4 regions of the Siminovitchia sp. FSL W7-1587 genome follow, and region 2 is predicted to be linked to each of the others. Evidence: riboswitches for the same ligand, from Rfam matches in the RefSeq annotation. Region 2 holds a riboswitch; each other region holds the start of a gene.

Region 1 (8,131 bases), 1.6 Mb from region 2:
GGCTGCTCATTTCAAATCTTAATATAGGTGAGGTAGGTATTATGGAAGGATTTCCGGATATACAAACAAATCTGGGAAAGTATGCCGACCAATTGGTTACTTTTCTCGATGTTTCTCTTGAAGGATTTTTTGATTTTATTTTCTTTCTGGCATCAAGGACGATTAATGGAATCCAGGATTTTCTCATTTGGATCCCCTGGTGGTTGTTTATCGTGGCCATTTTCTTACTGGGATGGTATTTTAAGTCGGTTTTTTCAGGAGTATTGTACGGCGTCTTTATTTTTCTCATCGGAACATTCGGGTTGTGGGAAGATATGATGACGACGATCGCCATCATTGTGACAGCGGTCCTTATTTGTTTGGTTCTCGGTATTCCATTTGGCATATTGATGTCATACAGCACCGGCTTTTCAACCGTTGCGCGGCCCATTTTGGATGCGATGCAAACCATGCCAAGCTTCGTTTATTTAATTCCCGCGATCTTTTTCTTTGGATTGGGGAACGTATCGGCTATATTTGCCACTTTAATTTACGCTCTTCCGCCGGTGATCCGATTAACTGAACTTGCGATCCGCGGCGTTGACAAAGAAGTGATCGAATCAGCCCAGTCCTTTGGATCGTCTCCTTGGCAAATGTTACGGAAAGTACAGTTGCCGCAGGCTTTGCCAACCATTATGGCAGGAGTGAACCAAACGACGATGATGGCTTTGGCGATGGTTGTTATTGCTTCAATGGTTGGAGCGCAAGGTCTTGGTGAACAGGTGCTTATCGCGATCAACAGGATAGACATCGCTTTAGGGTTTGAAGCGGGAATCAGCATCGTATTTTTGGCCATTATTATTGACAGAATCACTAATGGAGCGGCCGACAAGTTTCAGAAGCACAGGAGGTTGGCTCGATGACAACACAAATAAAACTGGAACACGTTTCAAAAATTTTTGGCCCCAAACCCAAATCGGTTATCCCCATGATTAAACAAGGGATGTCGAAAGAAGAGATTTTGGAAAAAACGGGCCATACAGTCGGAGTATACGATGCATCTCTGGAGATCAAAAAAGGCGAAATATTCGTCATTATGGGCTTGTCCGGAAGCGGAAAATCAACGCTTATCCGCTGCTTTAACTTATTAAACAAACCAACTGACGGCGCTATTTATATTGATGGTGTCAATATTGTCAATGGCAGCAAGTCCGAGTTGAAAAAAGTAAGACAGGAAAAAATCGCCATGGTATTTCAGCATTTCGGTCTATTCAGCCACCGAACGGTTTTGGGCAACGTGGAGTATGGATTGGAAGTCCGGAACATGCCTAAAAAGGAACGGCGTGAAATAGCCTTAAAAAACATTGAAATAGTAGGATTAAAAGGTTATGAAGATCAATACCCGGATGAATTGTCGGGGGGAATGCGCCAAAGGGTGGGGCTGGCCAGAGCATTGGCCAATGACCCCGATATCCTCTTGATGGATGAACCGTTCAGTGCGCTTGATCCGCTTATCCGCAGGGAAATGCAGTTGGAGCTCTTGGATATCCAAAATCGTCTACAAAAAACAATTGTTTTTATTACACATGACGTGAACGAGGCTTTTAAGCTGGGGGATCGGGTTGCTGTCATGAAGGATGGCCGTGTTGTACAAGTCGGTACACCTGAAGAAATTATTGAACGGCCGGCGAACAATTATATATCCGAGTTCATTAAGGACATTGACCGTTCGAAAATCCTCCAAGCGGAGCATGTCATGATCAAGCCGAATGCGCTCGTTTCATTGAAGGACGGTCTACATGTCGCAGTAAAGGAAATGAAGGAGAACGGCATATCTAGCGTTTTCGTTGTGGACCGCCAGAGGCATATAAAAGGCATTGTAACGATAGATGACGCGGTAAAGGGGATAAAGCAAAAAAAAGCGTTGCCTGAAGTGATGCGGGATGACATTTCCATTGTCCAAAAAGATGAATATGTCAGTGATTTAATACCAAAAGTATTGGAGTCGAAATTTCCGCTTGCCGTCGTAGATGATAACGACAAACTGTCCGGATTCATTCTTCGTGTCCATGTTTTATCGGGCCTGGCTTCCGCAAACGGGAATGGTACAGACGACTCGTAAAAAAAGAACGGGGAAACAGCAACATGTTCGTTTTCCGTACCAAAGCCCTTGGAAACTCTTAACGGAGCTCCCAAGGGCTTAATAGTCTAATAATGTAAATATCTTGATGGAACCGCAGTTTTCCGAACGGTCGGGGCTGTCCGAAAAGTAATATTGCCGCTTGAAAACAAAAAAAACCAAACCCAAGATTGCTGTAAAATCAACATCTTGGGTTTTACATTTTCATGCATTTACTCTGAATTGGATTTTTTAGACAGCCCCTCCTGCTTGATTCTAATTAGCTTTATATAACAGCGCATGAAGTGCCCGAAAAATAATAACGCCAGCAAATAATACAATAACAATGACAGCGATAATTTGAATCACAGTGATCAAAGGAACTACAATAGTCAGGTTGGGAACCAAAAGTGTGATGCCCAATAAGGCATACCCAGCAAGGATGGCAAGCAAAGAAGTTGGCCAATTCATTCTAAGTATACACCTCCTTGGTAACAATGTATGAACACCAATTTCCGTTGGTGCGATTTTAAATATAAATAAGGAAACAATCTAGCCGCGATTGCAATCATATATTAAATGATATATGATAATGTTGGTATCGAGGTTAAAAGAGATGCAAGGGGGAGGCCTGTATTGAAAACAATTTTCATAGAAGGGGCATTTATTGGAAATAGAGAGGAACATGAACCTTGTGTAATGGTGCTTGGCTTTTTTGATGGCGTCCATTTAGGGCACCGTTCATTGATTGACACGGCCAAAGACATCGCAGAGAAAAAGGGCATAGAATTGGCTGTTATGACATTTTTTCCACATCCAAGCAATATTTTACGGGTTCAAAACAAAATAACGAGTTATTTGACGCCTCTGCCTGACAAACAGAGATTATTGAAAAATATGGGTGTTGAAAAATTATATATTGTAACATTTACCGAGCAGTTTGCCGAACTTTCACCGGGAGATTTTATTAAAAAATATGTGGCTGGATTACATAGCAAGCATGTCGTTGCCGGTTTTGATTTTACCTATGGTTACCGCGGGAAAGGAAACATGGAACGAATGAAGTTAGATGGAAAAGGCTTATTTGATGTAACAACAGTCCCCAAAAAAGCTTTTAATGGTGAAAAGATTAGTTCGAGTAAAATCAGGAAGCTCTTGGATGAGGGGAAAGTGGAGGACGTTCATCATTATTTGGGGAACCATTACAGTGCGCATGGAATGTTGGAAAGCCAATCATTCGATCAATACAGCGGAAAAACAGTCGCCCATATTGTATTCCAACATTATTATTTGCCGCAAAAAGGGTTGTATATCGTTGAAGTGACGACTCAAGAGCGAATATATCAATCAATAAGTCTGCTTGATGTTCATCATTCATGTGTGTTAGTGTTGGAAGGAAATATACATATTCCTGCACCCGTAACGATTAAATGGCTGGCAAAAGTGAAAGCGTTCTCTCCGTTGCAGTATAAGTCCATTGATCAAATAACAAAAAATCCATACTATCCGCTAAAAGCTTAACTGTTGTTTTAACCGTTTTCTTATGTATAATGTACGAGTGAAGAAGTGGTAAAAGGAAGTATCCTGAAGTCCATTTCTTCGCTTTTTCTTTGCCATTATCAGTTTTTATACAGAAAGTAGGATACGTATGGAATTTACAGTTGTTTTTCAGTCAATCATCATTATTACTTTGATGATCATGATTGGCGCGTTGCTCGGTAAAACAACTCCATTAAATGATGATACTCGCAGAGCATTTATTCAAGTGATCGTAAATATTGCGATGCCCTGCATTATTTTATCGAGTATTTTTCACGTTGAAATGGATGACCAGATGTTTAAAATGATTGCCATCGTTTTTGGGCTTTCCATCATTATTAATCTTATTGGAATCGGGACCGGCTTTTTATTTGCTTGGTTATTTCATAGGGGTTCCAATAAGATAAGGGAAATTGCCATCCTTTCAGGTTTGGGAAACACCGGATTTATCGGCATTCCGCTTTGTGCGGCACTTTTGGGCCCAGAGGGGGCTTTGTTTGCGGCCATTTTTGATGCTGGAGTCGATGTGACCATTTGGACAGTCGGAGTCATTTTACTTCAGAAAAATAGAAAGTTTGCTTGGCAAACATTAAAGTCCATGGTGAATATTCCGACAGCAGCCATTTTCGTTGGTCTTATTACCGCATATTTTCAATTAAAGCCGCCCGGTCTTTTGATTGACTTGACGGACAGATTGGCCGCATTGGCGGCACCGCTCGCCATGTTCTATATCGGAATGATGATCATGACCCTGAAACGCGGACAAGTACGCCGTTCGGTAAACCATATTTGGGTGCCCATTTCCGTAAAATTGATTATTTTGCCGATCGCTTCCATTTTCATGATACACTTTTTCAGTTTAAACACGGTACTCGTTCAAACGGTCTTGATTCAATCCATGATGCCGACGATTACCCTGGCATCCATTCTCTTTGCCAAATACTCTGCAGATGAACAAATGGGGGCCTTAACGACTATTTTTTCCACGCTGCTTGCACTTGTGACCATCCCTTTAATGGTGTATGTAATGAGCCTATTTATTCATTAAACTTGCTTTTTGTCCATATCATGATATGATGGCAGTACATGCACCTAATAATTGAATAACTTCTTTGAAACAATGAATTTTGTCTGCTAGGGGAGCTGTAAAGCTGAGAGAAATCGATGATTGAAACCCTTTGAACCTGATCTGGTTTATGCCAGCGTAGGGAAGCAGGCTGCGTCATTATGATTTGCTTTATGATGATGAGCCGCTTCCTTTTCGGGAGCGGTTTTTTCATTTTTTCAAAGTGGGGAATCATGAAGTACAAACTTTTTTAAAGGAGTGGAACCAATGAAAGTTGAAAAAATGTTGTTTACGGACAGGCTTTATGAGAGCGCGAAGGAAATATGGGAAAAAAGCTATAACCACCCATTCGTCCAAGGGGTAGGAAAAGGAACACTCGATCAAGAAATTTTTGAATATTATATGAAACAAGACTATGTCTATTTAATTGATTATGTGAAGCTGTTTGCTATTGGAGCGCAAAAAGCTCCCACTCTCGAAATTATGACAAAGTTCTCACATTTGCTTCATGAACACCTCCATTTTGAAATGGAGCTGCATCGCCAATTCGCCGCAGAGTTTGGCATTTCGAATGAAGAGCTTGAAAACACCGAACCCGCACCAGTCAATTTGGCATATACCCGCTACATGCTGCATGTGGCTCATAACGGAACATTGGCGGAACTTGTGGCAAGCCTGCTTCCGTGTGCCTGGCATTACGCCGAAACGGGAGAAAGATTAAAAGAACAATATGGGGCTACTTTGGAATCCAACCCGTACCGCAAATGGGTTGAAACCTATTCATCAGAAGAATTTACTTCTCTTGGAAAATGGCTGATTGATCTCATGAATCAGTTAGCAGATGGGAAACCGGAAAGAGAATTGGCGGAATTGGAAAAGCACTTCCTTATCACCTCCAAATATGAATATTTATTCTGGGATATGAACTATCATCAACAGAACTGGACGCTCTAAATCCTAATAGCCGGAGGTTGCTCCATGCGAGTTAAAAAACTGACCATTACAGCCATGATCATTGCATTTACAACAATCACGAGCCATGTTATCTTTATCCCGGCCGGATTTGCCAAAATTTTTCCAATCCAGCATTTTGCCAATATGGTAACGGCCGTTTTATTTGGGCCAGGCTATGCATTAGCCCAAGCATTTATCGTTTCGACAATCCGGAATATTTCAGGAACAGGCTCGTTGTTTGCTTATCCGGGAAGCATGATCGGAGCCCTCCTGGCTGGCTGGTTGTATGCCAAAACGAAAAGAATAGGGTTTGCGTTTATAGGTGAAGTCGTTGGAACCGGGATCATCGGTGCTGTTGCCGCCTATCCGATTGCGGCATTGCTGTTAGGCCGGGAGGCGGCCTTATTTGGATTGGTCCCGGCCTTTGCTGCCAGTTCCATTGCCGGCGCTGCCCTGGGATTTGTTTTATTAAAAGTATTCATGAAACATTCAGCGATCGGAGGTTTGCTGTATGAAAACAGCTCTTACAATCGCCGGATCTGATTCCGGTGGAGGAGCGGGGATTCAAGCGGATATAAAAACTTTTTCCGCTCTAGGGGTGTTCGGCATGTCTGCGATTACGGCGATTACGTCCCAAAATACTGTTGAAGTAAGATCTGTACAACTCATTGATGTAAACATCATCAACGACCAAGTCGCAGCCGTGTTGGAAGATATTGGGGCTGACGCGGTGAAAATCGGTATGCTGGCAACGCCGGACATTATACAAACAGTCGCGCAATGTTTAAAAAAATATAAACCAAAACACATTGTTCTTGATCCTGTTATGATTTCCAAGGGGGGACACCGGCTGCTTGAAGAAGATACAATGCAAGAGCTGAAATCAACCCTTATCCCGCTGGCTTCGCTCGTTACACCTAATATCCCGGAAGCGGAGGTTTTGGCCAATATGCCGATACATAATGAGCCTGACATGTATGAAGCATGCCGGGTGATCAAAAAGCTGGGAGCGCAGGCTGTCCTGATTAAAGGCGGGCACTTGCAGGGAAACCCCAATGACTTATATTACGACGGGCAAACGTTTCAACTATTTCGCGGGGAAAGAATTGAAACGAAAAATGTCCATGGGACAGGTTGCACACTGTCCGCAGCAATTGCCGCCCTCTTGGCGAAAGGAAAGGAAATGCCGACAGCGATTGATGAGGCCAAAGATTATATTACAAATGCGATCGCCAACAGCCTTGACATTGGACAAGGATACGGACCGACCCATCACTTCTATCATCTATACGAGTGTGTAACGTGATGGGAACGGATGGGCAGATGATGTTGACGAAAGTCGGACAGCTTTTTGAGCAAGTCAGACATAAACAGCCGCTTATTCACCATCTAACAAATCAGGTAACGATAAACGATTGCGCAAACGTAACCCTAGCCATTGGCGCTGCACCCGTCATGGCGTCCAGCCCTTTGGAAGCGGCTGACATGGCCAAAATGGCGAATACCCTCATAATAAACATCGGAACATTGAACTCGGATGCGTTTAAAGCGATGAAGCTGGCTGGAAAAGCCGCCAACGAAACAGGAATTCCTGTTATACTTGATCCTGTCGGAGTGGGGTCAACGGACTTTCGAACCCAATCTGCTTTTGAAATACTGGAACAAGTAAAGGTTTCCGTCATTCGAGGAAATGTAAGTGAAATGAATTGTTTAGCCGGAGGCATCGGGGCGACAAAAGGGGTTGATGCGGGCAAAGTCGATCAAACACCTGAAAAAATTGCCGTCAAGGTTGCCCGTCAATATCGGTGTATAGCTGCTGTCACCGGCAAAGAAGATGTGATCAGTGATGGGAAGAGCGTTTTTATGATTCAAAACGGCCATATGTGTTTATCCAGAGTGTCGGGGACAGGCTGTATGACGACTTCCTTAATCGGGTGCTTTGCCGGTATAACGAATCACATGCTACATGCGGCTGTAGCAGGAGTATCCGTTATGGGGTTAGCTGGGGAAGAGGCTGCTTCCTTATTAGGTGAGCGCATTGGTTTGGGAACATATAAAATAAAATTAATCGATTCCATTTCATTCATGAACAGCAATCACTGGCAAAAAGGAGTCAAAGTCATTGAAAAAGAATCATATTGATTATCGCCTTTACTTGGTTACGGAAGAAGATCTTCCGATAAGCAAGCTTTTGCATTTAATTGAAGAGTCAGTAGCCGGAGGCGTAACTCTCGTTCAATTGCGTGAAAAAAAGAGCGGAGGAAGAGATTTTTATGAAAAAGCAATCCAAATAAAAAAACTCCTTGATTCACTATCAGTCCCCTTGATCATTAATGATCGAGTGGATGTAGCTCTGGCAGTCGGCGCTGACGGCGTGCATGTGGGGCAAGAAGATTTGCCTCTTGCCGCAGTAAAAAGTATCATTCCGGATTCCATGCTTGTCGGGGTTTCAGCCCGTACTTTAGAACATGCCA
Region 2 (8,131 bases):
GGTAGGCAAGCGGGAAATCTTCGAGTTGGATGATGTCCACCTTGGCGGGATCAGCCCCGGCTTGAATGGCTTCCAGGATGGCTTCCTTCCTTGCTTCTTCAATGACCGTTTTATAGTCTTGATTTTCGAGTGAGTAGATTCTTTCTACGGTCCCGCTAATATCGCCAAGGGCAGCGCCGATGGCGTTAGCGACACTGGCGTGGGCCGGGCGGATGACACGGCTTGCTCCTTTGAGTGTTTTAGGCATAAGTGCTGCTCCGCCGCCTACCAAAACGACCGGGAGGTCTTCTGCGCTCGTTTTCATCCGGTCGATGGCATCTTCGACCATGCGAACGAAGTCTTTATAAATCAATTCGCAGGGAACATCATCAACTCTTGATGCATCTGTTCCCTCGATTTCCATTTGGCCGGTGCCAATTGCCACATCTGTTGCTGTTAGTTCATCACCGCCGAAGACGATTGCTTTTTCCGGCAATTGATATCCAACGCTTTCCGGTCCGATTTTCCACGAGCCTTCCTTCAAATACACCCGTGTACCGCCGCCAAAGCCGATAGAGTATATGTCTGGCATGCGATAATTAGTCCGGACTCCGCCCACTTCTACCGCTAGTGAAGTTTGGCGGGGAAAGCTGTTTGCGAGCACACCAATATCTGTCGTGGTACCGCCGATATCTACTACGATTGCATCATCTTCTTTTGATAAATGGGCCGCTCCGCGGATGGAGTTGGTCGGGCCGCAAGCGATCGTGTAGATTGGATATTTTTGTGCGTAGCTGTTTGTCATCAATGTGCCATCATTTTGTCCCAGATAAATATGGGCATCAATTCCTTCGTCTTTTAAAGCTCGTTCGAAATCTGTGGACACGCGGCTGATGACAGTCATCAAAGCGGCGTTTAAAACGGTCGCATTTTCGCGTTCAATTAATCCGATCGAGCCAATTTCGCTTGATAACGAAATGGGGATTCCGGGCAGTTCTTTTTCAAAAAAAGCCGCGGCCTCTTTTTCTTGATCACTTAGTACAGGAGAGAAGACGCCGGAAATCGCGATCGAATCGACTTTGCCCCGGAAGCGGTCCGCCGCGACTTTTAGCTCTTCCGCATCCAGGTTTGAGATAGGGGAGCCGTTATATTCATATCCCCCATGGATCAAGACGGTTTCCGCCTGTACTTTTTCCACTAAATCTGGTGGCCAATCCAGCAGGGGCGGGACGGTTGTCCCGCTTGGCAAACAAAGACGGACAATACCGACTTTGTTCAGTGATTTTCGTTCCACAATCGCGTTTGTGCAATGAGTCGTTCCAAGCGTGGCGATTTGTATTTTTTTTACATTCACGTTCGTTTCTGCCAACAGCTTTTTGATCGTTTTTTGGATTCCCGTAAATACATCTTTTGTTGTAGGGGATTTTGTGCTGCCAAGCACTTGATTGTCATTATCCAACAGGACGCCGTCCGTGTTCGTTCCTCCTACATCAATTCCCAATCTGATCATTTGTCCAATCGCTCCTTTACTAATGTTTCGAGCGGAATATAGTCATATGGATATTTGAAATATCTTGGTCCAGCCGTTTCGATTCCCATGTCAGTCCGCCACTTTTCGTGCGCGGGGAAGGCGGTGATGACAACGCGCGCGCCATATTTGAGCCCCTCGGTTGTGATAGGCATTCCGGTTTCTTCATCAAGGACGGCGATCAAGTCCGGCGTCATGGCAACCGGCTTGCCGTTCACCTCTGCCAGCAGGTGCTCGTTTTGGAAAAATAATGTCGCGGACTTGTCTTGAAAGTTGTCGAGTCCTTCAAAATGGGCTTCGCCTCTTGTAAATCCGCCTTCAATCTTTCTTTTAATGAGGGCGGCTTTTCCTTTAAACAGAATGTGGCCATTCAAAAGCCGGGTGATTTGTGAGATGGGATGCTCCGCCGACTCTCTTTTTCCCCGTAAAAGGCCACCCACATTTTTGGCAAGCGTCAAAGTTCCGGGAATGACGCTTTCTTTCGCCTGTTTTCCGGTTATTCCATAGTCGCAGACAATCGAAGAGCCGCCCATGGAGATGGTGACGTTACGGGAGATTTTTTCACTCCAATAGCCGTCGGCCGGTTCGATCGTCACAACGTTTCCTTGTTCATCCCCCACTGTGACGAGTTCAGGTTTGAGACCGTCTAAATGGAATGTCACCATTTGCGCTTCGGGAAAAGCGCGGCCCATCGCATCTCCATCCAGGATGGGAATATTGTTCATGGCGGCCACCGCCACAGGGATGAGGGAATTGACGCCGCCTATTTCAATCGGCATGACGACGTCGGTCTTTTTGCCGCTTGCTTTTTCAAAAGCTTTTAATGGAGCGGCCAGTTGCTCGAAGGATGGAATTTTTTCGACAAGAACGCTTGGCGAGCCCATTCCGGAAGCCGGCAGTATCCATTGATCATCCTTCAGTTCATCAACAGTGATCACTTCAACGGGACCGTATTGTTGTATGGCGGATAAAGCCATCATTTTTCCGATATAGGGGTCACCGCCGCCGCCTGTTCCGAGCACGGTTGCGCCGACGGCAATACATTCAATATCTTCTTCCGTTAACCATTTCATTTAAAAACGCTCCTTTTTATAAAAAATCAGAATGAAAATCAACTGGAAGATAAATGCGGTCAAAAAGCTGTCCAAAGAAGGAATGGTTGTTAAAGTAAACAGCGCCAATCCAATCGGGCCTTCCATTGTCAGCCAGCTGATCAAAGTTCCGAGCGCCCAGGCCAAAAGCGGCAACAGCTTAAAGCGTTTATCGTTTTCTTCCCGGAACAACCGCATGCCCCCGATATAATAGGATGCTGTATAAACACCGCCGATGGGGGTGATAAACATCGTCATAATCGTTAAAAAGTCGATAAAGTGATCATAAATACCTAGGACGGCAAGTAGTGTGCCGACAATTCCGGCGATCAGGGTGAGTGTCACTTTGCTCGTTTTGGTAAAAATAACCGAAAGGCTCAATCCAGATGAATAGGCGTTGCTCGTATTCGTTGTCCATTGGGCCAGAATCAGCACTAAAATGCCCGGAATACCGAGGCCGACTGTAATCATTATCGTTGTTAAGCTGCTTTCATCCATAATGCGAGACAAAATCATTGCGATAATGATCATAAAACTGTTTCCAAAGAAAAATCCGAAAAAGGATGCCAGGACGGCATCTTTTTTTGTTCGAGCCCATCTTGAAATGTCCGGTGAAATCGTCGCCCCGACAACAAAAATGCTGATGACGAGCGAGATGGCCATCCCAAACGTAAATGTGTTTTCTACAGGGGCGTTCAGTTCGCTCGCGCCAAATTGCCGAATGGCCAGCCCCACTGCCGCCAAGACAAGGATGAGTAGCAGTGGAACGGACCATGAGCTTAATTTTTCAATCGCTTTATAGCCGATCACCGCGGTTGTCATCATTAATACTCCGCCGATTGCAGCCAACAACGGGACAGGAGCTTTTAATCCGAGCGCACCTTCAATGGCGGCATACGCATTCTCGGCAAAGAATCCGGCTTGGACACCGAACCAGCCCAGTAAGGAAATCGCCATAAATAAGGACACAAGCTTTGCTCCCGAAATGCCGAATGTAAATCTGGAAATCATTGATGTGGATAATCCGGTTACCGCTCCGACGTAGGCGCAAAAAGCGGCTAAGATGCCTAAAATGGCAGAACCGATCAAGACCGCCCACAAAGCGTCTTGAAAGGCCATGCCTTTTCCGAGTTCCGCCCCGAACAGCATCGCGGATAAGTCGATGCCAACCGCGATCCAAACGAGGCTGATGGAAAACCATGCTTTCCTCTCGCTCATCGGAACGGCTTCTCTGGCGTAATCATTTTTCATTTTCATATCCTCCCAGCAAAATCCTCATGATGTAAAGAGCTTCTTCTATTTGATGTTGCAGTTGTTTTTGATCGTACAGATTTATTTCCCAAAAAACCCCATCCATGATTACGACAAATTGTTTGATGAGCCTTGTCGCCTGATATTCAGTTATAGACGGGATGTCCCGTGTAATCAGCGTCAATAAAGAGTTAATCAACCAGTCGTCAAACTGTTGGATATGCTCCTGAAGATACTCATGGATTTCCGGCGGCGGTGCGGTGACAAGAGAAATGTAGGCATTCGTTTCCTCGTTATTCTCTTGGTGATAGGCGACCGCTCCTTTGATAAGCGCTTCAAAAATGTCAAAAATCGGCCGATCATGCACTTTTTGAAGAATTGACTGCATTTCTATGAAATGATCTTTTAATAGCTTTTGAAAAGCCGCCAAAAACAGCGCTTCTTTATTTTTGTAAAAAAAATAAATCGATGCTGGTTTTATGCCGACTTCTTTGGCAATATTCCGCATCGTGGCACCGTGGTAATTGAATTTGGAATATTCGCGAATGGCAGCTTGCAAAATCTTGTCTTTTGTCAAAAAATTCCACACCACCTAACAAGTGTTAGGTTAATGATAATGGAGCTTTTGGCGAAAATCAATAGGATAATAGAGGATGCCGGATAAGTGCTTGTTTCTTAGACAGGCAGTTTTAGGCAATCGCGAACGGCTTTTCTTTATGCCCCACAAACTTCTTGTTTCTAACTATCATCCGAATCCAGTATTTTTTCCTTGAAGGTTTTATTGAGTGGATCTTATTGGATTGAAGGTTTTATTGAATGGAAAATCTTATTGAAATCTCTATTTTACGTATCATCTGAAGGGAGATAGATTGAGGGCACATCATGACAAAAGGTTCATTTTTGTCATATCTCTTGTTTTTTTATTCTAAATTTGTATAATATTAAGTAAATCTAATAGCAATAACTGGGGGTGCCCAATGAGTTGGGCTGAGAGGAGAAACACGATGAAGTTTCTTGACCCTTTGGACCTGATCTGGTTAATGCCAGCGTAGGGAAGTTAGTCGGCAGTTTTGGGATACAGTATATGCAAGCCGGGTCCAGTCTTTCTTTGTGGACCCGGCTTTTTAATGTATCTGCCTCCAAGCTGTGTATTCAGATCTCGTCCTTTCAATTATTTTGTAGAGGAGAGATTTTTTTATGTCCATGTCATTCACAAATGAAAAAAATGGTACAGTCATGTTTCAATTTCCAGGAAGCAAAAAAGTGTATGTAGAGGGGTCAAGGCCTGATATCAGGGTTCCCATGCGGGAAATTATGTTGAGTGAGACGAAAACGGAGGCCAAAGTGGAAGCGAATTCTCCTGTTCGAGTATATGATACAAGCGGTCCATATACGGATCCTGATGTTAACGTAGACATTGCCAAAGGCTTGCTTCCGCTTAGAAGCAAGTGGATTCAAGAACGAGGGGATGTAGAAGAATATGAAGGCCGGGAAATGAAACCGGAAGACAATGGCTTTAAATCCAATCATGACCCGCGTGCCGATCGTCATATTTTTCCCGGGTTAAAGCGTAAACCACTCCGCGCCAAAAAAGGCGCAAACGTTACCCAGCTGCATTACGCCAAAAAAGGGATTGTTACACCTGAAATGGAATTTATTGCAATTCGTGAGAATATGAAACCAGAATTTGTCCGGGATGAAGTGGCAAGCGGCAGGGCGATCATTCCTGCAAACATTAATCACCCAGAGGCTGAGCCCATGATTATTGGGAGAAACTTTCATGTGAAAATCAATGCGAATATTGGGAATTCCGCGGTAACGTCCTCCATCGAGGAAGAAGTCGAGAAAATGACTTGGGCAACACGCTGGGGCGCTGATACAATCATGGATCTATCAACAGGGAAAAATATCCATACAACCCGTGAATGGATTATTAGAAACTCTCCGGTTCCGATTGGGACAGTTCCCATTTACCAGGCCTTGGAAAAGGTAAATGGAGTTGCGGAGGATCTTACATGGGAAGTATATCGCGATACTTTGCTGGAGCAGGCGGAGCAGGGGGTCGATTATTTTACCATTCATGCCGGCGTTCTGTTGCGATATGTTCCTTTGACAGCCAATCGTGTTACAGGAATCGTCTCCCGGGGCGGGTCTATTATGGCCCAATGGTGTCTGTATCACCATAAAGAAAACTTTCTTTATACTCATTTTGAAGAAATATGTGACATCATGAAGACTTATGATATCGCCTTTTCGTTAGGGGATGGCTTGCGTCCGGGGTCGATTGCGGATGCAAATGATCAAGCGCAGTTTGCGGAGTTGGAGACGCTTGGTGAACTGACGAAAATAGCCTGGAAGCATGATGTCCAAGTGATGGTGGAAGGGCCGGGGCATGTGCCGATGCATCTTATTAAAGAAAATATGGACAGGCAAATGGAAGCCTGCCAAGAAGCTCCCTTTTACACGCTAGGACCACTGACAACCGATATTGCTCCTGGGTATGATCACATTACCTCCGCTATTGGCGCTGCAATGATTGGCTGGTATGGAACCTCCATGCTTTGCTATGTCACCCCAAAAGAACATTTGGGACTTCCGAATAAAGATGATGTTCGGGAAGGGGTCATCACTTATAAAATCGCCGCACATGCGGCAGATTTGGCGAAAGGCCATCCGGGTGCGCAGATGAGAGATGACGCACTTTCCAAAGCCCGATTCGAATTTCGCTGGGAAGACCAATTCAACTTATCATTGGATCCGGAACGGGCAATGGAATATCATGACGAGACTCTTCCGGCTGATGCGGCCAAAACAGCGCATTTCTGCTCCATGTGCGGACCCAAATTTTGCAGCATGAGAATTTCTCATGACATTCGTAAATATGCGGAAAAAAACAACTTAAACACGCAGGAAGCATTTGAAAAAGGAATGCAGGAAAAAGCGGCTGAATTCCAAAAAGCCGGAAGCAGTATATACCAATAATTTTCTCTGGAGGTTTTCCGTATGAATGTACAAAAAATAAGAGAGGAAATTAAGCAGTTGGAAAGGAAAATAGAGGTATTGCAGGTACGGTTAAATGAAATCCAACAAGCCTGCGACCATCATTTTATTGGCGATGCATATTATGAAACCTGCAGCAAATGCAATAAGGTGAATGTATTATATTATTAATGGTTCACTACTAAAAGCCCCCGAAAGGAAACTGATATGCTCCCCTAAAGGTAGACAGATAAAAAATAAAAATCTGTTTTCCTTAAGGGGAGTTTTTTTCTAAAAAAGCGATTTGCGACCCCGCTTCCGAAAATATGCCTGCTTAAGGATCGCCCGGGAAATAGGGTGCTTACATCCATGGTGGGATTGCCAAGTGCTATCCCGTCCTTATCGGTTATTTTGGTAAAAGTCGTATCAGAGGTTATTCTGTTCAACAATCAAGCTGTGGCTAAGCCTTCCGTCGGTAAGTCAAAGGGTGTTTCCTTTAGATGAACCGGGCCGCTGGCCAAACAAATGATGATCGCCAAAGCTGGCGAAGCGGGAGTTGATCCCGCTAAATCGGGAACGGCGATATCGAAGACGGTCCCCTCGCCTATTTTCCGGAAGTCCATCCGCGTCCGGGTAGAGCTGCGGTGGGAGATGGAGAGAAAGAAAGCTCTCGTGAAGGGGCTTTTTATTGATGTTCTACATACGATATTCCCAAAAGATGTTGGAGGGATTTATCGTGGCGAAATGGATTGATGTTTCAACGACGAAACACCAGCTCAAGCTTTTTGACGGAAACAAGTTGATAAAGACGTACCCGATTGCTGTCGGCAAGATGTTAACGCCAACACCATACGGAAACTTTGCGGTCATCAACAAACAGCGGAATCCCGGAGGTCCTTTTGGTGTTATGTGGATCGGGTTATCAAAGCCCCATTACGGAATTCATGGGACAAATAACCCTTCTTCCATTGGCAAAAACGTTTCACATGGCTGTATTAGAATGCATAATCGTGATGTGCTGGATCTTGCCCGCCGAATTCCGATTGGGACGCGGGTTGTGATTCATAGGTAGGGGCCGGATTTTTTTTTGCCGCAGGATATTTTCTTTTTGCAAGGAGTGGGCTATTCTTAAAAAGAGACTACTCGAAATGCCGTTTTAAAAGTAAGATGCGGTATTTAGGAGTCATTTACAATAAAATTGTCTGTTTCAAAAAAGTTGCGAAGCTTTGTCCCTTTGGATAGGGCTGTTTTTATACCTAAAAAAGAGGAGCAGGATAATGAATATAAGAAACGTGAAATCTTC
Region 3 (8,131 bases), 1.4 Mb from region 2:
TATTTTATATATTAAAGGTGCTTGAAGACGATGTCAAGATGAATTTCATGTCAGCTTTCCTTTTCACCTTCACCGCTCGGGCATCATCATAGATATCGAGCACTTTTCAAGTAAAGCTTTTGCAAGTCTAATTTTGAAAGTCCACGTTTGTCAGCAACAGCTTGGATCAAGGCTATTTCATAATTCATTGCCTTAGAAAGCTTTCCTTTTTTGATATTCTTGTTAATTTCCACAAAAAAACTTGCTAATTTCTGATCTGACAGCTTATCGTATGAAGACAAACAGCGGTTCCCTCCCCTTAAATTGTTTATTATAGATATGTATTTTAGATCTCGTATATGTTTTCCTTCTTTTTTAAAAAAATTTATCCGGTTTGTCTTTCGAAACAGAGAAAAGCTAGTACAGTAAAAAGAATTAGCGCCGTTCGGTTTTTTTTATAAAAAACAGCCCCCTCCCGTTGTTACACAACGTTAAGCGTCTAATGCTTACTTGTTATTCACTTGTTAAACTTTTAATGCTTCGGCCTTGGCGGTAATAATAAAAAGCTCTTATTTACATATATAAAATTGCAAAAAAAAAAAAACGTCAATTTTTATCTGAAACGAAAAAGCAGTAATCCCGGTATTTTCTCGATTACTGCTTTTTGTCTATCTATAAATCCTTCGGCCCATAGGTTCCCCTTTTATCGTCTTCGTTTTCTTCGCGCTTTTCAATCAAGTCATCGGAAAGGTCATCAACTGGCATAACGAGTTGGTCGCGTTGGGCTTGCTTCGCTTTATCTTTGTAAAAGGCCTTATCTTTTTTATTGCGGTTCGCCAAAGCTTTTGCCCGATCTATTTTATTTTGTCCAGGTTCTGATGTCATTTGAATCCCTCCACTTCGTTTCTTTTTCTTTTTCCGTTTTGGGGTCCATTAAAACGTATTCGGCTTCATAGGCGGTAAAATTTGATTGTGTTTTGGTATAACAGATCATATACAATCGGGAGGGGCGTTTTTTTAAGCCGGGCAATTGCCGGGATCGCGTCATGAATCATGGCCGGATGGGTCATTTTTCCGGAAAAAGGTCCTTCAAAACGCCACGGTCCATCCGTTTCCACCATCATTTGGCGGAGTGGATATTGCTTGGCAACCTCTTGAATTTCTTCTTCGTACAAGATATCGGGTGTAATTGAAATATAAAAACCATTGGCCGCCATTCTTTGGATTGTCTTCTTGTCTCCTTTAAACCAGTGAAAATGGGCATTTGTCACCTCGTGTTTTTCGAGCAGGTCGCACGCTAGGGGAGCATCATCGTAAACGGCATGAAGAACAATGGGCTTGTCCCATCTTTTTGCCAATTTGATAAACTCTTCGAGCAATTCGATATAGCCTTCCAGTTGGAAGCCTGGACCATGCTCGTTCCGCAAATAATACGGCAGGCCCACCTCGCCTACAGCCGTCAGCAAATCTACCCGGGCCTCCATCCAGGAAATGAAATCAGCCAATTCCCGATCACTAGGAAGCGGCTGTTCTGGATGGAATCCGAAAGCAGGGTAAACATGGGAATATTTTTTGCTTAGCGCCATATTTCGCTTGGACGATTCCAAATGGAAGGAAACGGAAATGAGTCCCGCACAATTCATCTGCTCCATCTCTCCCAATATGTCCGTTATCTCTTCATCTTTATAAAAATCAAGGTGAATATGTGAATCAATCATCTTACGCATTTTCATCATCCTGTTTGGCGATATGATTTGCAACAAGGCGCTTCCACTCTAAAAATTCATTTGATAAAACGAGATTTCCTGTTCGCGGTCTCTCAAATGGAACCTCGAACTGTTTGACGACCGTTGCTGGATTCGTCGACAAAATGGCAATTCGGTCCGAGAGGAACAATGCTTCTTCTATATTATGAGTGATGAAAAGAATCGTCCGGCGATATTCCATCCAAACTGACTGAAGCCACTTTTGCATATCTTGCCGGGTAAAATCGTCCAATGCCGAAAATGGCTCATCCAAAAGTATAAGCGGCTGCGGGTTTAATAACGCCCGAATAAAAGAAGCCCTTTGTTTCATTCCGCCAGACAAAGCATCGGGCAGCGAATGTTCGTACCCGGCCAAACCAGCTTTGTGGATCATATCGAACGCTTTTTGTTGATCCTGTTTTCCTCCCTGCAACTCCTGGCCCAGCAGGACATTTTGAAGGACGGTGCGCCATGGAAAAAGCGCGTGATGCTGCGGCATATAACTAATAAAACCCCGCTTTCCGGTAATCTCCTGGTCATGTAAAAAGATGGAACCTTGATCAGGCTTTAGCAAACCGCCAATCACATGAAACAAAGTGCTTTTTCCACTTCCGGAAGGTCCGAGAATCGAGATAAATTCGCCCTCTGCAATGTTCAGTTGAATATCTCGCAACACTTCTTTTTGTCCGAAACTTTTACTTACACCTTGTATTGTTAAATGGCCCATTCACAGTACCTTCCTTTTTCTCCACTTGATCAGCCTGTTTTCCATCAAGGTAATCACCCCAAAAAACAACAAACTCAAGAACATAATAATGAAAATCGCGACAAAAACGCGATCCGTGCGAAATGAGGAGGAAGCGAGCGTCATATAAACACCAAGCCCCTTTTTCGCTCCGAGCCACTCCGAGATCACCGCCCCCATGATGCTGTATGTGGCGGAAATTTTGAGTCCGGAAAAGACAGATGATAAAGCGTATGGCCATTCCAGCTTTGTAAATATATGCATTTTTGAAGCACCGACCATTAACATATATCGCTTCATCTCGGCCGGGGCACTCCTAAACCCGTCCATCGCCGCTACCGCGACAGGGAAAAAACAGACAAGGGTAATGACAATGACTTTGGGTAAAAGCCCAAACCCCAACCAAATCACCAGAAGCGGCGCCAATACAATAATCGGCACATTCTGCGATAAAATGAGGAGCGGATAAACGGATTCGTGAAATCCCGGCACTAAATGAAGCAAGATGGCGACAAGAATACCAACTGCACATCCGATCAAAAATCCTCCAATGGCCAGTCCAACTGTAGACTGGATATGCGGCGCGAGTTCCGCATATCCGGAAACCCCTTCTTTTGCAATGGAGCTGGGGGCAGGAAGCAGCCAGCCCTGAATGTTGGCAAGTTTTACGTATACTTCCCATATACATAATAAAAGGAGGAGGACCCCCAGTGGCCTCCATCCTTTTTTGACCAGCACTTTCATTACCGGTATTTCTCCGTCAATTGGCCCATGGAAATTCCGTCCGGCTGATACAATATTTTCACTTGGGAGATCACATTTTTACTGCCCATTTCAATCATCCGGTCATTCATTTTTTTCACAACATCCATCAATTTGGTAAAGTCCCCTTCCATCGTCGTTTCCAAAGGATGTACTTCATAACGGACTCCGGATTCCTCAATGACTCGAATCGCTTCATCGACATATGGAATAACGTCTTCGCCACTTTTTGTTTTCGGGATGATCTGTATGCTGATCAGTGAGTTTGTCATCGTTTACTCCTCCTATTTGGGTAAAAATTCATTCGTGAAGGCTTTTTCTACATCCATTTCCTTTTCGAGCAAATCTTTTTCAAGCATCCAGTCCATGTAGTTTTTCCATACTTCGGCCTTTTGTTCTCCCCAGCGGGCCGCATCATCTTGATAGCGGGGAGAAAGCCATTCCTGACTTTTTTTCACAAGCTCCGGATCAAGATCCGGTACCGCTTTGATCAATATCTCCGCAGCTTCTTCGGGTTGGCTGATAGCAAACTCGTACCCTTTGGAGACGGCTGCCATAAATGCTTTAACCGTATCCGGATCCGATTTGATCATTTCCTCATTCGTCGTAATGACTGGCGTATAATAATCAAGCTGATCAGAGTAATCGGTCAAGTAAATCATATTCATTTTTTCCCCGCGAAGCTCCGCTTCCACTCCCGTCCATGCATAATAAATCCAAGCGAAATCAACATCTCTTTGCACAGCGGTAAAAAAGTCCGCTTCTCCCATGTTGACAATATCCACTTTCTCTATATCGGCGCCAGACACCTCCATCAGTGACGCCAGGACCGCTTTCTCAAGCGGGGCTCCCCAGCCGCCATACGTTTTTCCTTCAAAGTCTTTCGGAGATGTAATGTTCTTTTCCTTAAGGGAGGCAAAACCGGATGTATTGTGCTGTATCACGGCTGCAAGAGACACAATCGGCACGTCTTGAACACGCGCCTCTGTCACGCTTTCTTGGTAACTCACTCCAAATTCGGACTTTCCAGAAGCAACAAGCTGATCAGAGCCAGCTTCCCCCGGCATGATGATGTCAACATCCAGGCCTTCTTCTTCAAAAAAGCCTTTTTCCTTCGCCACATAAAGCCCCGTATGATTTGTATTGGGCGACCAATCGAGTACGACCGACACCTTTTGATGTCCTTTTTCTTCTTTTTTTTCATTTTCATTTTTATCGGCCGCATTGTTCCCGCAGCCTGCCAGGAATAAAAGCAATGTGATGCAACCTGCCCACCATTTATTCATTGGATGTTCCTCCTTGAATGATAAAAAGCGCCCGGGAAAAAAGAACCCAAAAGGCGCCAAAAGTATATATTTGTATTCATTGACGTTCCCTTCGCTGGTATGAACCAGATCAGGTTCAAAGGGTCAGCATTTCACCAATGCTTTCTCAACCGGCGACACCGGTTCCCCTACTCAAATACGATGAAGTTTATTTTATTATATCAGAAGTAAAAAACTGCTCCAAGGCGGAGCAGTTCATTTTTATACCGGAGGAAAGATTGGTGGTGCTTGAGGGACGACTCCTCCAATAATTGGAGCGACGTACAGCGCAAATGCCACTCCTGCTGTTAAATATAGCTTTTTCATTTTCATTCCCCCCTTTCCGCGACTTTTTTATAATAATAAAGAGCTTTATCCAAGTTAGAGTCTGAATAATATCGGGCCAAGGATAAAGCGAATTTATTATAATCTTCTATAAAATAGGTCTTTTCCAAATATGGAAGCAAGTCATTTTCCAGAAAGTCCATCGCTCTATCTTTTCTGTTTTTCAATAAGTATTGATAATATTTGAAAATGAGCTGCTGCTTCCTCATGGAGCTTGCTTTTGTTTCCTGCAGTATTTTTGAAATATTTTCGAGTGCTTGTTCTTTCCGGCCCAGGGAAATGAGAAGCTCGGTGTAACTGCACAAGCTCGTTAAATACTCCGTTTCCGTCTGCGCATGTTCCATTGAAAGGAGATAATAGCGGGCAGCCTGATCCATTTCGCCCATTTTCTCTAAGAGCAAGGCATAATTGTTATACATGGCCGACTTTAATTCATCCGCATTAATCAAGTTCATATTTTTAAATATATAGTTATATTGTTCAGTGGCATTCTCGTAAATGCCCAAATCTGTATACGCAATGCCTAATAGAAACTGGGTATGCAATATTCGCAAATAATTAAACGATCTGGAAAACGCCTCCAACGCTTTATGGCCGTATGCAACACTGCTGCTGCTATCTTTTAGATTAGCATAATTGAAGGCAATGAAATAATAGAGTTCCGCTTGCCACGAAGACGGCAATAGATCATTCGCTTCTACTTTTAGCAGAGTATCCAAAGATAATTTATAATCACCTTTTATAATATAGTAAGCGCCATTAATAAATTCATAAAGCTCTTTTTCCTGTTCTGGCATTGAATTGACTATTTGTCTGATAATTTCTTGTTCCTTTTCAGCTTCCTCCAAATGATTCATCAGCAAGTGATAGCGATATACATATAAATGATAGAGTGATATATAGTTGGAAAACGTAATACACTCTTGTAATTCCTTCACACGATTGTAGCACTCCGTTGCCCGTTCCTTATCATACGAAAGCACCGCATCGAGTAAATCGGAAAGTTCTGTAGAAATCTTTTCTGATGTCTGCTGAATGGAATCCAGTGAAATGCCCAACCGATCGAGCAGCAGCATGATCGTTTCCCAATTTGCTTCTTTGTTATAGTTCTCAAACTTGCTTAAATGTGTGACAGAACAAATTCCCTTGCATAATTCGGACTGGGTCATATTCCTTAATTGGCGATGATATTTAATCATCGCACCTATATTCATCTTTTCTAGGCTCATATCTTCATCCTCTAGTCATGCTACTGTATAGATAAATGGTAGCATAAATTGGATAAAAAATCTATTTTTTGATAAACTTGTCATCTATTATTATCTAATATTTCTTTTAATGCAATCTCTATATTCGGATACAAAAAATCAAATTGATGTTTGATCGCCATTTCGGGAGTCACCCGCTGCCCCCGAACGAGCATATTGCTCATTTCTCCCAGTAACACGCGAATGAACCATTCAGGAACCGGAAGCCAATCCGGCCGCCCCAAAACAGCGCCGAGCGTTTTTCCAAACTCTTTCATTTGAACCGGCTTGGGTGCTGTGGCGTTTATCGGTCCAGAAATAGCAGGATGCTCGATTACAAAAGCTATTAAACGGGCCGCATCCTCCACATGAATCCAGGAAACCCATTGTTCACCGGAGCCAACCGTCCCTCCCACCCCCAACTTATAAGGAAGTGCCATCAAAGGGAGCGCGCCTTCTTTTCCAAGAATCAGGCCCAATCTGACAAGCACGGTTCGAATTCCAAGTCCTTCCGCCGCCAAGGCTTGTTCTTCCCAATCTTTTACGACAGTTGCCAAAAAGTCGGTCGCCTCGCTCCTTGAAGCTTCTGTAAATGTTTCCGTGGCAGACATGCCATAATACCCAATAGCCGAAGCATTGACCAACACTTTCGGTTTGTGGGCCATTTTTTCCGCCAAGCGTATCAGTTCTTTCGTTGCAGCCCGCCTGCTTCTTACAATTCTATCCTTCTTTTTGCTTGTCCATCTGATTCCATTAATCGTTTCTCCTGCCAGATTGACGAAAGCATCCACATTTATCAGTTCTTCTTCAGGCCGTGCTCCATCAACTAGCCATTTGACAGCCGCAAGACCTTCTGATTTTTCGACCTTGTCAGGATCTCTTGATAAAATAGTCACGCGAAAGCCATTGTTCAAAAGCTGCTTTTGCAACACTTTACCAAGAAAACCACTTCCGCCCGCAATCGCAACATGCATATCCATTCCCCCCGCTCAAATTCAATGTATATTTAAATATGATACAAACAAATTGGGGCCGCACCGCATCTATCCCATCCCCCTCCAAAAAAGGTCTCCCAACAATACCTATCGTACTATTTCCCTATTTTACATTTTCGTTATTATAAATTGCCGAAGATCATGTATGTATTCAAAAAACTAGATCATTTTCCAGTTTGTCTTTTGTATCAGATTATTCTTAAAAATGAATAATTGCAAGCAGAAACGCCATCCACTGATCACTGTCCGTCTTTTATAACAAAAAACAAACCGCCTGAAATCAAATGTACAAACCTTGATTTCACGCGATTTTATTGTCACGATTTGCGCGAATATCCATCCGCTTTCCACTTGTGGCCCTGCCTTTTATGCCAACTGTATGGATGTTAATTGTTCAGGGCTTTTTTCTGTAACGGTAAAGCCCAGCTTTTCAAGAATTTTTATGATTTCGCCAGCTGTCTGATGTTGTGCCACCAAAAAGGTCCGGTCCCTTTCCATCGTTTGTTTAACGGACGATAACAGTGTGAATAACGAAGCAGTTTTTTCGTAGGTTTTGTTTTTGGGTAATTCTTTTAACAAAGCGGTAGTTGGCTCTGTAACAGGCAATATCCAGATCTCACACGGATACGGAATCGTAAGCAGTTCATTGAAAACATCCATTTTTTCCAAAGGTGTTCTAAAAGTGTAATCAGTCAATTCGTAAACACCTGTCTTATTATAATCGATGTTATGAAATGGTGACGGGTCTCCTTTCACAAAAGACTTTATTTGTAAGTTTGAACCAGCCTTCAAATCAGGTGTATTATCGGGTATGGAAGATGTCATACTCACGTTTCTTACTCCCCCTGTTCATCTTTTTCTCCAGTGTAATGTTTAACCAATACCCTTTTTTAGAAAAAACAAACATGACGGGAATTTTCACTTCATCCGTTTGCGTATGACCACTCGTTAAAGCGTTCTTGTAAATCCAGTCATCTCCCTGTAGCGGTTTGGGAAAGAAAGAATGATC
Region 4 (8,131 bases), 1.9 Mb from region 2:
CGACAAAACTTGGAATACCAAAGATATCCATTTCTTGGCATAGTTCAAGAAATTCATCCCGATCGACGTATACGAAATGATATTCCGGATAATCCGCTATTAACCGCGGCAATACAGGTTCAAGCACCTTACAGTCCGGACACCAGTCGGCGGAAAACATAAAGATGGCACGTTCTTCATTCTTCAATTGCTCAAATTGTTCTTTTGATTGCAGTTTTTCCATATTACTTCCCTCCAGCATTTATAAGCATCTGGCCAGGTTTAATCCAGCCGCGCTTTCTCATATATTCTGATATGATTAAGCTTATCACAGCCGGACCAATAACATGGAGTACAATGACTTGGATCAGAACACTTGTTGAAAATCCCATCGTTGTAAATGTCATGATCTGCCCGACAAAACCGCTCGTTCCCATACCGGCTCCAGCGGCATTGCTGGTCATTCTCCATACGGTCGCCCCAATTGGAGCCAATAGGATGCCGGCAACTGTCGGTGGAATTAATATAAGCGGATAGCGAATAATATTCGGAACCTGCAACATGGAAGTCCCAATCCCGATAGCAAGCAAACCTCCCACTTTATTTTCCCTGTAGCTTGCCACCGCAAATCCGACCATCTGTGCACTGCAGCCAATCGTGGCAACGCCGGCGGCAAGTCCATTCAAATCAAGCATCAAAGCGATAGCCGCACTGGAAATGGGAGCCGTGAGAGCAAGTCCCATCAATGTGGCGACCACCATCCCCATGACGATCGGACGCTGGTCTGTAGCCCACATGATCCAGCTTCCGAAGACCGTCATAAATGTCGAAATGGGCGCTCCCACGAACTTTGCCACGGCAAATCCGGTAAAAATAGTAACAAGTGGAGTAACAATAATATCAACTTTCGTCTCCTTGCTAACCATTTTTCCAATTTCCGTTGACATTAACGCGGCCACATAACTTCCTGCGGGACCGCCAAATTCAGCACCGGCCGCACCAGTTGCCACTGCCGCAAAAATGACCAAAGGTGGCGCGCCAAGTCCAAAGGCAATCGCCACTCCGATTGCCGGCCCCATTAATCCCATCGCCATTTCGCCCATTTCAACGAAAAATGGCCATCCGAGCTGTTCACCAACCGTTTTCATAATCAAACCGATAATCAAAGAAGAAAAAAGTCCGAGCGCCATATAACTTAACGCATCAATTACATAAGCTTTTGCAGTTAAATGGACACCTTTCCTGTCGAGAAATTGTTTCAACGCCAAATCCTCCTGTAAAAAATAAATACAAGTCCACTTAACTAGTGTAAAGACAACTGTATTTTTTGTCTATCTTTTATTTCATATTTTTCCCCATAAACAAAGAAAACACCCCCACACAATGGGGGGTGTCAATCGTTATGATTCAACGATATTGATATACATCTCCTCTGCTGGAGGAGCTTTTTCCACATAATCCGTATCTTCCAGCCACTGGATGACTTCATTCCATAAATCTTCCGACTGACTTCCAAACGCTTCGTTTTCCTTTTCCATTTTTGGAAGCAAAATATTCAAGCTTTCCTGTTCTACTTCTTTGTTGAGAGGAAAGTTTTCATCGTCCTGATTGTTTAATAAAATTTCCAGCGCTTCTTCCGGGTTTTCTTTCATAAACTCATACCCTTTTGAAGCTGCCTTCCAAAAAGAACGGATTGAATCTTCTTTTTCTTTCCATGTATCATCATTTGTGACAAACACCAGCTCGTAGTAACTTGGAACACCATAATCTACTGGATTAAAATGCTCCGTTTCTACTCCTTGGTTGGCAAGCATAGGGACTTCATGATTGATAAAAGCACCGGTAACCGCATCCACCCGCTTTGTCGCAATCGCCGCATTCAGCTCAAAACCGACGTCCGTCATCTTCACCTTGCTCATATCTCCGCCATCAGACTCCACGATTGTTTGTACGAGCGGTTCATTAAGCGGCGTTCCCGGCCAGCCGACTGTTCTTCCTTCCAAATCTTTCGGTCTCTTTATATCACTGTCTTTCAAATAAATAATATGATTGAGCGGACTTCTGACAATCGCAGCGACCGATTTTACCTGTACCCCATCAGCCCTTGCCGTGATCACATCAGATTGATAACCGATGCCAAGTTCAATATCTCCTGTAGCTGCCAGATTAATAGGGTCCGTTGGATTGGCAGGAAAACGGATGTTCACATCCAGTCCTTCCTCTTCAAAAAAACCTTTTTCCTTTGCAGCATATAAATAACTATGGACGGCGTTGGGATACCAGTCCAGCATAATGTCAAAAGATTGTAATTCTTTATCCGTTTCCTTCGTTTTATCTGGGCTGGAAGCAGTTTCCCCCTGTTCTCCCCCACATGCCGAAAGCAGCATTACAGCGAATAATGCGCAATAGAATACAATTCTCTTTCTCATTTTATATTTCTCCATTTCATCGTTATTTTTTCAAGCCAAGCGACAAGCAAAAACAACATAATGCCCGTCAGCGATAACAGAACGATTGGCGCAAACACTCCCGCTCCATCAAATTGTGTCATCATTCTTCGACTAAAGTATCCAAGCCCCTTGTCAGCTCCCAGCCACTCCCCGATGGCCGCTCCGATGACGCTCAATGTAACGGCTACTTTTAATCCCGAATAGAAATGGGGTAATGCCGACGGAAGCTCCACCTTATAAAATATCTGTCGTTTTGTGGCCCCCATCGCTTGAAGTGTTTCTTTTAAGTGAATATCGGCGGACCGCAGACCGTCAAACGTATTAACCGTAATCGGAAAAAAAGTGATGAGCACGGTCACAACGATTTTGCTCCAAAGGGAATAGCCAAACCAAAGGACGAATATCGGCGCAAGCGCAATAATGGGTATCGTTTGCGAAGCGATAAGCAAAGGGAAAAACGCCTTCCTTACAATATCACTCTTATGCATCCAGATGGATAAGCCGACACCAAACACCAGTGACAATAAGAGGCCAATCAGCATGATCAGACTTGTGGACGGCAAATGTCCAACAAAAAGAACGCTTCTGAGTTCCCACAGTCTGTCCACAATTTGTAAAGGTGATGGCAGGATAAAAGGCTTTCCATATAAGCGGGCGCCAATCTCCCATACAACTAAAAGCAATAATACGAGCAGGATCGATAAGCCGTATTTTTTTAAAAAAGTCATAACGTCACCAATTTTCTTAAATCAAGCAATAATTTTTCTTTTAATTCGGTGAAAGCAGGATCTTTTAAATCCTCGACCATCCTCGGCCTGTCAAGCGGAACCAGAATTTCTTCCAAATGACTTACCGGCTTTTCGCTGAATAATAGTACGCGGTCGGAAAGAAACAGCGCTTCCTCAACATCATGAGTAATAAACAAAATGGTTCTCCCCGATTCAGCCCATTGATCAAGCAGCCATTCATGCATGACCGTTTTTGTAACGGCATCAAGTGCGCTGAATGGCTCGTCAAGTAGTAATAAATCAGACCCGCCCAACAAGGCACGCAGAAACGAAACACGCTGCCGCATCCCTCCGGACAATTCATCGGGATAGCGATGCTCAACATCCTTCAAACCAAATGCTTCCAGCTTTTTAATGACCTCGGGCCACACTTCTTTTCTGCTGAACCCTTTTAATATAAGTGGCAAGGCGGCATTATCAACGACTGAAAGCCATGGGAGCAGCCCATCCTTTTGAGACATATATCCGACGTGCCCTTGCCTGTCGGAAAGCTCCTTTCCATTCACCAAAATGCGTCCGCTGTTTTGCTTCTCAAGCCCTGATACAAGTCGGAACAGTGTACTTTTCCCCGCACCGCTTGGACCAACAACACTTACAAACTCGCCTTTTTTCACTGAAAAGCTGACATCTTGAAGTACAGCCTGGTGTACATTCGAGTCATAAGCAAAAGATACTTGTTGAAAAACAAGAGCTTCACCCATCTTAAAAACTCCTTTCTTGAAATGGTTGCTTATGAGCCCTCCTTTCTTTTTTTCGAGAAATACAAGGCACCATGCATGAAAAAAGAGCCCTTCTTAAAAAGAAGTGGCTCTGACCCATCTAATAAAAGGCATGCGTAAACAAACATGAGAATATGAATACGCATCTTCTCCACTTCCCTGCGCTAGCATTACCTAGATCAGGTTAAAAGGGTTGAGGAAATCCTCTCTCAGCTTTTGGCACCCCTAGTGTTTCCCGTATGTAATTAACATTCCTGCCCCTATATATATATCCTATTTATTCAAAAAAAGCAAATAGAGTTTGCAAGAAAAAAGGCGTAGTTGATGATATGATAAATGTAAATGCAAAGGAGGAGAGAATATCGTGAGATTAACCGTATATTTGGCTGGAGAAATCCACAGCACATGGCGCGAGGAAATCAAAGAAAAAGCACAAGCCCTCAAGCTGCCGATCGACTTTGTCGGGCCAATGGAAGATCATAACCGCTCAGACGCCATTGGTGAAGAAATTCTTGGAGAGCAGCCCAATGCCATCTACCGGGACGCGGCAGCTTCCAGCTTTAACAATCTAAGAACACAAGTCCTCATGCACAAATCAGACCTCGTTATTGCCCTGTTTGGAGAGAAGTACAAGCAGTGGAATACGGCCATGGACGCGAGCGCTGCCGTCGCATTGGGAAAACCGCTCATCTTAATCCGTCCGGAAAATCTCCACCATCCGTTAAAAGAGTTGTCCCGAAAAGCTAACGCAACAGTGGAAACAGTGAACCAAGCAATAAAAGCGCTCTCATATATTATTGAATAGGTCCCTATCACCTGAAATTTGTTGAATAGAACCGATAGCAAATAGACAATAGAAATGAGAATACAAACGGTTGTCCACATTGTACTTATCCTTAGGACATGGACATAATTAACGGAAAATATGAAACGCGCAGGGAGCAGTTACAAACTGTGTCCCGCGCGTTTCTCTACTTCTTGACGTAATGTTTCTTTTCTCTTTGCCCGATCAGCAGCTTTATAATATGTTTGAACATTTCAGCCCGTTCAATTCGCCCATTCGTGAAAATGCCGATTGCTCCTTCATTGGAACTGATCCCGCTCCGTTTGCTATAATCGTCCATCACGGGCCCCAACTCTTCTCCCATGCGCAGGCGACCCGCAATTTCCTCCGGCAGCAAAATTCGGGCTCCACCAGCAAGCAGCGGCTTTTTTCCTTTTTCAGCCAATGATCCCCAATTGCACAAAAATAACCCAAAAGTAGTTTCCGTAACACCGCCTTCCAAACCAATTGCCACATCAGCTCTACTATTTTCCAAACAAAATTCGGCACGATGGATGGCCCCGTGTATCGTTTCTTCATCGGAAAAAGGCATGGCACTTACATGCGATGGCGCATCGACCGGCACAATTTCGGCTTCTATTTCCAGTTCTTGAAAAGCTCTCTGTACAGCTTTTAATTTCGCCTTGTTTTGTGAGCCAACAGCAACAATCATAAAGCCACTCCTACTCTACTGATCTTTTCTAAATGCGATTATTGTTGTCGAATCGTCTTCACTGCCGACCAATCACTTGCTTTTACAAGGCGAACGAGGAGTTCTTTCGCCGCCGCATAGTCATCAACATGAACGATCGACGCATGTGTGTGGATATAGCGTGCGCAAATCCCGATCACCGCACTAGGCACCCCTTCGTTGGAAGTATGTACACGGCCCGCATCTGTTCCTCCCGGGGAGACAAAATATTGGTACGGAATGTCATGTGTTTCGGCCATGTCCAAAACAAACTCCCGCATCCCTTTAAGCATAACCATTGAGCGGTCAAAAATTCTAAGCAATGCCCCTTTTCCAATGTGGCCGAATTCTTTCTCATCTCCCGTCATGTCGTTGGCCGGACTCGCGTCAAGTGCAAAGAAGAGATCAGGCTTAATCATATTCGCGCTTGATGCCGCGCCACGAAGACCAACTTCTTCCTGAACCGTAGCACCGGAGTAGACAATATTTGGCAGTTTTTCATTTTGCAGTTCTTTTAACAGCTCGATGGCCAGCCCGCATCCGTAACGATTATCCCACGCCTTGGCCATCACTTTCTTTGGGTTGGCCAGCGGTGTAAATGGACAGACTGGAATTACTTGTTGTCCCGGTTTAATCCCTATCTTTTCGGCATCCTCACGATCATCCGCCCCAATGTCAATGATCATATTTTTGATCTCCATTGGTTTTTTCCTTTGTTCCTCGGTAAGCAAGTGCGGCGGAATAGACCCGATAACTCCCATTACCGGCCCGTCGTCAGTGATGACCTGAACCCGCTGGGCAAGCATTGCCTGATTCCACCAACCACCCAGAGGCTGAAAACGGATCATCCCGTTTTTTGTAATTTGTGTCACCATAAAGCCAACTTCATCCATATGACCCGCGACCATTATTTTAGGACCCGATTTGTCGCCGGTTTTGATCCCAAAAATACTGCCCAGCCTGTCTTGTACTACCTCATCAGCATATTTCTCAAGCTGTTTGCGCATAAATTCCCTGACTTGGTGCTCATTTCCCGGTGCGCCCGGAAGCTCCGTCAGCGTTTGAAAAAGAGCGAGTGTATCTTTCTCCAATTCTTCAACCCCTTTTCGGATATTTATTTCATTTTACCATTAAATCGTTTTTGTCAGAAATAGGAATCCTGTGATTTATGGTCGAACTGCCTGTCTTCTTCCTGTATACTTAATGTATGGTGATATTTTGGAGGTGCAGAATATGAACTGGAAAACATTTGTACTTGGAGCTGGCGCCGGGGTCATTGCGGGCTATTTTGCAAGTGAAGCCGTAAGAAAAAATTGTCTTGTACCAGAAGGAAAAGTATTGGCAGATGTGAAAAACGCTTTTAAACAAACAGGTGAAGTGGACGGATCATGGATTAAGTTTAAACCAGAAGAGTTTGAAAAACACGGAATTAAAACAAAGGTGTACCGCGGCGGCGTTTCCCATAAGCAAAATGGGAATTCACAACAGTTTGAGTTCATCGCTGACGCGTACACTGGAAGTGTTATAGACGTATACCCGGTATCACATTAAGAACTACATATTCATAGTCGAAAAAAGGGATGGACAGCGAAAAAAATGTTTCGTTGATCCATCCTTTTATATTTAGACTCATACTTCTCGGGAAACTGAAGGGACGGTCATATGATCATGATTCCCGGCAAAACCCTATTGGTAAACAAACAGCATCTTCTTCCAAATATCATTCGGAGAAGATGCTTTTTTTTGAAAATTGCATTGATACTTGTTAGAAAAAGGGTTATGAAGGGAAAAGTAATAAAAAATACTATAATATTTCGAAATGATTTACTCTTTATCAACTATATAACCATTACTACTTTAATATAATAATGGAGGGTGTAGAAATGTCTGTAGTCGACAAACATAAAATTGTTTCAAGCGTCCCTCAAACGGGGTTTTTTGGACATCCTAAAGGTCTTTTTACTCTCTTTTTTACAGAGTTTTGGGAGCGCTTTTCCTATTACGGGATGAGGGCCATCCTTGTTTTTTATATGTACTATGAAGTATCCAAAGGCGGTCTAGGTCTTGATGAACAGACAGCTCTTGCCATCATGTCCATCTATGGTTCGCTCGTTTATATGTCAGGTATTATCGGTGGTTGGCTAGCTGATCGAATATTCGGTACGTCCCAAGCTGTATTTTACGGTGGAATATTGATTATGTTTGGCCATATTGTATTGGCGATTCCGGGAAATGTAACAATGTTCTTTGTTTCCATGATTCTGATCGTGATCGGGACCGGATTGCTCAAGCCGAATGTATCAGCAATGGTAGGTGATATTTATAGTGAAAAGGATGATCGCCGTGATGCTGGATTTAGTCTTTTTTACATGGGAATTAACTTAGGCGGTTTCTTGTCGCCATTAATTGTTGGTTCTGTTATGAACTATAGTTTTCACCTAGGATTTGGGTTTGCCGCAATCGGAATGTTGATTGGGCTTATCATCTTTCTGGTCACGAAAAAGAGAAGCTTGGGGCTGGCAGGCACATATGTCGCCAATCCTTTATCCCCAGCCGAGAAGCGAAAGGTCTATATGGTAATTGGCGGGGCTGTCGTTCTATTGGGGATTATGTTAGCGGTAACAATCCCGGCGGGTTTGCTTACGATTGAATCTTTTATCGCTCTTGTAGGTTTATTGGGA

What was found. Region 2 has a riboswitch for thiamine pyrophosphate ahead of thiC (phosphomethylpyrimidine synthase ThiC). Riboswitches for the same ligand answer to the same signal wherever they lie in the genome.
Region 1: linked by a shared signal. The riboswitch ahead of tenA (thiaminase II) and the one ahead of thiC (phosphomethylpyrimidine synthase ThiC) in region 2 are both predicted to bind thiamine pyrophosphate.
Region 3: linked by a shared signal. The riboswitch ahead of NST31_RS14325 (ABC transporter substrate-binding protein) and the one ahead of thiC (phosphomethylpyrimidine synthase ThiC) in region 2 are both predicted to bind thiamine pyrophosphate.
Region 4: linked by a shared signal. The riboswitch ahead of NST31_RS16740 (ABC transporter ATP-binding protein) and the one ahead of thiC (phosphomethylpyrimidine synthase ThiC) in region 2 are both predicted to bind thiamine pyrophosphate.

The regions. Positions count from the first base shown of each region.
Region 1 covers NZ_CP150169.1:40,518-48,648, forward strand. Annotated here, with positions in the region: gene NST31_RS00215 (proline/glycine betaine ABC transporter permease) at 42-902, shown strand; gene NST31_RS00220 (glycine betaine/L-proline ABC transporter ATP-binding protein) at 899-2,101, shown strand; gene NST31_RS00225 (hypothetical protein) at 2,375-2,569, opposite strand; gene NST31_RS00230 (adenylyltransferase/cytidyltransferase family protein) at 2,735-3,619, shown strand; gene NST31_RS00235 (AEC family transporter) at 3,747-4,685, shown strand; TPP riboswitch at 4,764-4,865, shown strand; gene tenA (thiaminase II) at 4,971-5,657, shown strand; gene thiW (energy coupling factor transporter S component ThiW) at 5,682-6,200, shown strand; gene thiD (bifunctional hydroxymethylpyrimidine kinase/phosphomethylpyrimidine kinase) at 6,169-6,963, shown strand; gene thiM (hydroxyethylthiazole kinase) at 6,963-7,799, shown strand; gene thiE (thiamine phosphate synthase) at 7,780-8,131, shown strand, end outside.
Region 2 covers NZ_CP150169.1:1,643,591-1,651,721, reverse strand. Annotated here, with positions in the region: gene NST31_RS07740 (hydantoinase/oxoprolinase family protein) at 1-1,489, opposite strand, end outside; gene NST31_RS07735 (DUF917 domain-containing protein) at 1,486-2,580, opposite strand; gene NST31_RS07730 (cytosine permease) at 2,581-3,849, opposite strand; gene NST31_RS07725 (TetR/AcrR family transcriptional regulator) at 3,839-4,426, opposite strand; TPP riboswitch at 4,806-4,921, shown strand; gene thiC (phosphomethylpyrimidine synthase ThiC) at 5,047-6,831, shown strand; gene NST31_RS07715 (serine protease) at 6,853-7,020, shown strand; gene NST31_RS07710 (hypothetical protein) at 7,354-7,581, shown strand; gene NST31_RS07705 (L,D-transpeptidase) at 7,565-7,900, shown strand; gene NST31_RS07700 (GNAT family N-acetyltransferase) at 8,106-8,131, shown strand, end outside.
Region 3 covers NZ_CP150169.1:3,068,944-3,077,074, reverse strand. Annotated here, with positions in the region: gene NST31_RS14355 (hypothetical protein) at 87-281, opposite strand; gene NST31_RS14350 (hypothetical protein) at 652-864, opposite strand; gene NST31_RS14345 (TatD family hydrolase) at 930-1,706, opposite strand; gene NST31_RS14340 (ABC transporter ATP-binding protein) at 1,699-2,451, opposite strand; gene NST31_RS14335 (ABC transporter permease) at 2,452-3,213, opposite strand; gene NST31_RS14330 (thiamine-binding protein) at 3,213-3,503, opposite strand; gene NST31_RS14325 (ABC transporter substrate-binding protein) at 3,516-4,517, opposite strand; TPP riboswitch at 4,586-4,696, opposite strand; gene NST31_RS14320 (helix-turn-helix transcriptional regulator) at 4,865-6,109, opposite strand; gene NST31_RS14315 (TIGR01777 family oxidoreductase) at 6,190-7,101, opposite strand; gene NST31_RS14310 (hypothetical protein) at 7,489-7,953, opposite strand.
Region 4 covers NZ_CP150169.1:3,540,261-3,548,391, reverse strand. Annotated here, with positions in the region: gene NST31_RS16760 (thioredoxin family protein) at 1-223, opposite strand, end outside; gene NST31_RS16755 (PTS sugar transporter subunit IIC) at 225-1,241, opposite strand; gene NST31_RS16750 (ABC transporter substrate-binding protein) at 1,380-2,408, opposite strand; gene NST31_RS16745 (ABC transporter permease) at 2,405-3,157, opposite strand; gene NST31_RS16740 (ABC transporter ATP-binding protein) at 3,154-3,918, opposite strand; TPP riboswitch at 4,076-4,173, opposite strand; gene NST31_RS16735 (YtoQ family protein) at 4,301-4,741, shown strand; gene NST31_RS16730 (DUF84 family protein) at 4,908-5,432, opposite strand; gene NST31_RS16725 (M42 family metallopeptidase) at 5,471-6,541, opposite strand; gene NST31_RS16720 (PepSY domain-containing protein) at 6,684-7,001, shown strand; gene NST31_RS16715 (peptide MFS transporter) at 7,334-8,131, shown strand, end outside.